One region of the Lysinibacillus sp. NPDC056220 genome, then DNA from elsewhere that is predicted to be linked to it. Evidence: riboswitches for the same ligand, from Rfam matches in the RefSeq annotation. Region 1 holds a riboswitch; the other holds the start of a gene.
The links. A riboswitch is a leader RNA that binds a small molecule or an ion and turns the genes downstream of it on or off. The one in region 1 is predicted to bind S-adenosylmethionine.
Positions count from the first base shown of each region.

Region 1 (3,209 bases):
AGCTATTTGGAAGGAGGCAGTACATAGCGTTATCCAAGGGGACAAAAATGATCAATAACAATCGGCGCATTGAAGGTCTTGATTTTGCAAGAGCTCTCGCCATGCTAGGGATGTTCATTGTAAATTTTGGAGTCATAACAGGTTCTACAACGAATGGTTCAGCATGGATGATTACCTTACAAAATCTTTTCGAGGGGCGTGCTTCCGCCGTATTTGTCATGTTAGCAGGAATAGGGATAGCTTTAATGACTCGTCAGGCTAGAGAGACTAAGGACCCACTGCTTCTTCGTCAGAATCGACTTACTTTATGGAAAAGGTCGTTTTTGTTATTTACGATTGGGCTAATATTATATGTGATCGGCTGGACAGGAGATATATTACATTATTATGGCGTGTATATGTTTGTGGCCGCATGTCTGATTGCGCAATCCAAGAAAATGATGATCTTCATCATAGGTGCTATCCTCATCCTTTCACAATGGCTTCAAATTCAATTTAATTACCTTGCTGGTTGGCATCCAACATATGTCTTACTAGAGTATCTTGATTTTTGGACACCAGCAGGATTTATAAGAAATTTGATGTTTAATGGCTATCACCCACTATTCCCCTGGATTTGCTTCTTTCTGATGGGGATGTTAATCGGCACATTAGATTTAACAAATCGTACTATAAGAAAAATCTTACTAGTGACAGGTTTATTGCTAGTCATATTGACTGAGACTTTTTCAATATTATTTATTAAGATAACAACAACCATCCATTTATTAGATGTAGAGAGTGCATTGTATTTATTTGATACGGGACCGATTCCACCAAATATGATGTATGTCCTATCTAATTCGGCTTCGGCTATTGTCCTCATTGTAGGCTCCATCTATCTTGTAGAGACATGTAAAAATAAAGTCATTGAAGCTTTCATCTTAACCGGGCAAATGTCTTTAACCCATTATGTTGGCCATGTTTTTATAGGGATTGGGATACTAATTGTTTGCCAAAAGCTGGAGAATCAAACGCTTGCTTTTTCCATGCTGTATGCCTGCTGTTACTTTTTAGGATGTGTGTTTGCTTCTGTTTGGTGGAGAGCTAAACATCATCGCGGTCCACTTGAATCCTTGATGAGGAAATGGAGTTCGAAATAAATTAGTGGATAGCCATCTATTTCTTACTGATTAGGCATAAAATACTTTAGGTATAGGCAGTTTTCTAATCTAAAATACACATTACAAAGTATTCAGCTAGGTTTTCTAATATTTTATATTGACAATCGTATAACAGAATTATAGAATTATTTTCAAGAAACGCAGTACTCTTATCGAGAGAGGTGGAGGGACCTGGCCCAATGAAGCCTCGGCAACCGGAAAAATAGGTGCCAAATCCAACAGATGTATCTGAGAGATAGGAGGGGCTATCAATTAGCTTGATGCATTGGCCTCTTTTGTACAACAAGAATCAGAAAGAAGGGGTGTATCGTATGGCTCAGTCGACAAAGGTAGAAGATAAGAAATTAGAGGCTATTGCAAAGGCCATTCAAAATCTTGAATTTGGTGAAGTGCATATTACGATTCAGGATGGGGTAATTGTTCAAATTAATAGGCTTGAAAAGCAGAGATTTCCACAAAAGAAATAAAGATCATTTCAGATGAACGATGTGAAAAGGCCACCAATAAGCATGGTTTCCGTTGCTTACAAGTGGCCCTTTTTTTATGAGAATTAGCTATAAAAGCTTTTTGGAATCTGACCGATATGACGGCGATGGTAGAGAAGCGGTTCCTTTTGAGAATTTGTAATATCTAGTACTTGCCCAATAAAAATAGTATGATCGCCAGCATCTATCTGTTGAAATGATTTACATTGTAAAATAGCTGCTGTATCATGTAAAATCGGTAGCCCAAATGATGAAGTAGACCATTTTGCCTGAGCAAAGCGATCTGGGACTTTACTTGCAAATAATGTACATAAATGCTCTTGATCACTCGCTAAAATATTAACAGCGAATTTTCCAGCACCCATAAAATAAGGATGGAGCTGAGATTTTTTATCCAGTGACCATAAAATAAGTAGTGGGTCAATGGAAACAGATGCAAAAGAATTGACGGTTAAGCCAATTGGATTCGTTTCATGACATGCTGTAACAACCGTTACACCTGTAGGATAGTTACCTAATGCCAATTTAAAAGCAGCTACATGATCTGTCATTCAAATCACCTCTTTATAGTGAGTAATAAATTAGTTAACGGAGTTAGTAGGGAAATTGCACTTTTTTTCATACCAGCTAGTAACTCCTTTTCTTAAGTAAATATTAAATCAAATACACATCTAGGTAAAGCTAATGGGGGAAAGAAAGGGGAATTGCCATGACTTTATATTTTGATCATCTGGTACATCAAGTAGAATCTCCGGAAAATATAAAGGTTTTCTTCAATAAACGAAATGTCCATACAGTGAACGGTGGTCAACACACGATGTGGGGGACTTACAATACGCTAAGCTACTTTGGCTTAAGCTATATTGAACAAATCGCTATTTATGATCGTGATTTATTTGAGCAAGCGGCCCTGTACCCATATTCCCTACATTATACGTTTAAACGTAATCATGAGCGCCAAGGATTTTCACGAATTGCCTTGCGCACCCAAAATATTGAAGAAGAGGGTCAACGATTGCGTGCATTGGGCTTTGATGTATATGGTCCCGATGCTTGTAGTCGAACAAGACCAGATGGCACGATAATCGAATGGAAGCTATTGCATTTTGGCAGGGCTGACCTTGCATTGGATTTCCCATTCTTAATTGAATGGGCAGATGAAGATGAGAAACGTCTTGCTCAATTAAAAGCTAGTGGCGCGATTGATGAAACGCAAGCTATTACCATGGAATCGATTCAGTTTTATGTCAGGGATGTGGAGAAGACGGTGCAGCTTTGGCAGAAGGTATTACAGCTACCCAAGTTTGTGCAGCATGAGCAGTTTGTGTCTCTACAGCTACCGAATATGCGCTTGGATTTTTATGAGGAAGCGGCAGCATCTAGCATGACGCTCGGGCATTTAAAAGAAGGGCCTATCGGTGTAACATTGAACGATCCACACAGAACCAAGGAAACATTAGTTTGTCCAGGTGCTTTTTATTGGATTAATAGATAAATTAAAAATCCACTTCAATCGTTGAAGTGGATTTTTATGTGTAAACATGTCAAAAAGCGGATTGAA
Region 1 covers NZ_JBMOXD010000003.1:730,893-734,101, reverse strand. The annotation lists gene ACOZBY_RS13875 (TetR/AcrR family transcriptional regulator) at 1-58, shown strand, start outside; gene ACOZBY_RS13870 (DUF418 domain-containing protein) at 48-1,142, shown strand; SAM riboswitch class I at 1,310-1,405, shown strand; gene ACOZBY_RS13865 (YezD family protein) at 1,475-1,630, shown strand; gene ACOZBY_RS13860 (flavin reductase family protein) at 1,714-2,199, opposite strand; gene ACOZBY_RS13855 (VOC family protein) at 2,358-3,143, shown strand.

Region 2 (3,209 bases), on a different contig from region 1:
ACTACCTCAAGATGCAGAATTTGCTGTACAGGAGAATGGTGAATTTGAATGGACATTACCAGACCGCACCGATGTACATAAAGATTACTGGACTGGGGATGTTAGTCTTGGTCTTAAACCGGATGGTCACGTGTATTCATTAACCTACAGCCTTCATGAAAATCAATTTATACGAGAGGTAAACATACTATCTCCTACAGAGGTATATGAACGGATCAAGGAAGGCGATTTTCCTCAAATAAAGTATAATGCGCTCGTTCAGGAGGAAGACCTTATTATAAAAAAAGGAGACCATATAGAGATTGATTCAATTGAGCTTTCGTATATGTATGATACAAAAGGTTTCTATCAGCCCATATACAATGTTGCAGGAAAGTTCAACGGCAACGATTGGTTTACTTTAATTCAGGCAAGAAAGTAATAGCTCATTCCGAATATTTGGCTCCAATTAACGGACAACCGGGCTTTCCATTGTAATGGGCTCCGTATTGGAATGAATTATCCCCTAAAAAATTGACTGCTTCCTAAGAGTGGAGCATGTTAGGTTTGGTAGTATATTACTCAAATATTAAAAATGACAAAAGTCATCGAGAGTGAACTTCTCGATGACTTTTGTCTACAGTCTGAAAGAAAAGTTTAGGCCTTCTTTTCTTTCGGGTACCCAATGAGAATAGCTATCATACCACAAATACCAATAAGAATAGGATAGAACGAGTATGGTAAGATACTCACTGGCGATATTTTGGCAACGCTTGCGGCTACTAGGAATTGAGCTCCGTATGGGAGAAGACCTTGAACCGTACAGGAGAAAATATCTAAAATACTTGCGGACTTTTTCGGCTCAATCTCATACTGATCAGCAATATTTTTGGCAAGCGGCCCAGCAATTAAAATAGCAATTGTATTATTGGCTGTAGATAAATTAGTTAGGCCCACAAGACCAGCTATACCTAATTCAGCGCCCTTCTGCGATTTAATCCTGCGTGTTACAAGGCGGAGCAAAAAGTCAATTCCTCCATTAAATTTAATAACCTCCACCATTCCAGCTATTAATATAGCTAGAAAGGCGATTTCAAACATACCTTCCATTCCTTCGCCAATTTTTTGTATAAGGCTCATTAGGTGATAGCTGCCATCTGCTAAGCCAACTGCACCGGCGAGGACAATCCCTAATGCAAGAACGAGGAAAACATTCATTCCCGATAACGCTAAAATAATCACTAAAACATAGGGAACAATTTTTACCCAATTATAGCTTAAATGCTCTACTTGAGCTGTTCCACCGGATGTCATAAACCCTAAAATAATGCTCGTAACCATAGCTGCCGGCAATACAATCCAAAAATTGACCTTAAATTTGTCCTTCATTTGCGCTCCTTGTGAACGAACGGCAGTAATAGTAGTATCTGAAATAAAAGATAAATTATCACCAAACATTGAACCGCCTATAACCGCTGCTATCACTAAAGCAATAGATAGCTCAGTCTGATCGCTTATCCCAACTCCTATGGGCGCCAGTGCAACAATTGTCCCCACTGACGTACCCATGGATAGAGAGATAAAACAGGCAATGATGAATAAACCTACAACAAGCAAGTTTTGAGGAATAATTGATAATGCAAAGTTAACAGTGGAATCTACGGCCCCCATCCCCTTGGCTACCTCTGAAAATGCCCCTGCTAATAGAAAAATAATAACCATCAGCATGACATTTAAATTTCCAGCACCTTGGCAAAAAATATCAACCTTCCGTGAAAACGATTCTTTTCGATTCATCGCTAGAGCCACAGCTCCCGAAATGCTAATAGCTACAATAACAGGGAAGGCATAAAAATCACCCGTCATAACCCCTGAACCAATAAATAAAATTATAAAAACAACAAATGGGATTAGCGCCCATGGATTCTCTCTCCTCATTGTTTACCTCCCAAAAATTAAAAATCAGCCCTATTTTTGTTTTTTCACCATAAAAAAGGCCTCATCTTGAAATAACAAGAAGAGGCCTTATAGTTAAAACGCTCCTCTTATCTATCAAGGACATTGCTTGCTGGATTTGGCACAGTAACTTAATAGTTCCGCTGCCGAGATTTCATCGGGCCAGTCCCTCCATCTCTCTTGATAAGAAGAAAAATATTATATTATATTTTTGACACAATATTAAAATACTAAAATAAAACATCCATAATTGCAACATGTTTTTAATTAGAAAAATTTTCTTGGCACTATCTTTAAGGTCCAGAATTCAACTTTTTAGATTAATATGAAGCTTTGTATAGACACATACACCGAAAATATAAATACGCCAACTAGAAAACAACCATATAATTTTCTCTCTCTCCCAAACTCTTTAATTCCTAATATTAACATAAATAAACCTAGGAAAAGGATCATTAAGAAATTTAGGCGGTATTCATATGTAATAAGTCCATAAATGGAAAGCGTGATGCCTATCGTTGATAAAATAATTTGTACTGTTTTTAACAAAACGATTCCTCCCTTTTTGCTTAAACAAATACTGTCAGTTATCTAACTTTTTTTGAATAAATAAATTCTATGATAGGTGATATGACCAATGTAAACCCAACGACTAAGAACAAAGGATAATTTTTCATGTCATTTAAATTGGAGACACCCTCTGAAGCAAAAAAAATTAGACAAGCTAAAATCATTAAAACATACTATCCAATTTTAGCATTGTGTGCTTCAATATGCTTATCCAGTTCATCTTTATCTTCTTTAATATCGCTATGGTTACCCGAAGAAGAATAAGGAAATAAAGCTAATTATAATAGAACCTCCATCAATTATTCCGAAACGAATCCATCTGTAGAGGGTAAAACTAACAATGTACAAACATATACAATGACTAAAAGACCGATTAATTTTTTCGATTGATGCATCCTTTGTCTAACCTCTATAGTGACAACTATTACCATTTAAAAATTGATTTATAATTTTAAAAAATCCAACAATACCCATTTAAACAATAATTTGTAAAATTCGGTTCGCTCAAAAAATCTATCCCTTTATGGCAAAACGGGCCATGGGAATTTCAGCTCTCGCCTCTTTTTCACAACTAATGACATTCGATTAACAAAAAATAACTTGTTGGAAGTATGGCTACGTTTGTAAGATAAGGCTAGCTTGCCTCATAAATTAATGTTCTTGAAATCTCAGATAAAAACAAAAAACCAGATGCTCCTCATAGA
Region 2 covers NZ_JBMOXD010000002.1:937,342-940,550, reverse strand. The annotation lists gene ACOZBY_RS09625 (VanZ family protein) at 1-421, shown strand, start outside; gene ACOZBY_RS09620 (Na+/H+ antiporter NhaC family protein) at 637-1,917, opposite strand; SAM riboswitch class I at 2,022-2,125, opposite strand; gene ACOZBY_RS09615 (DUF3953 domain-containing protein) at 2,251-2,484, opposite strand.
Region 2: another riboswitch for S-adenosylmethionine. It lies ahead of ACOZBY_RS09620 (Na+/H+ antiporter NhaC family protein); the one in region 1 lies ahead of ACOZBY_RS13865 (YezD family protein).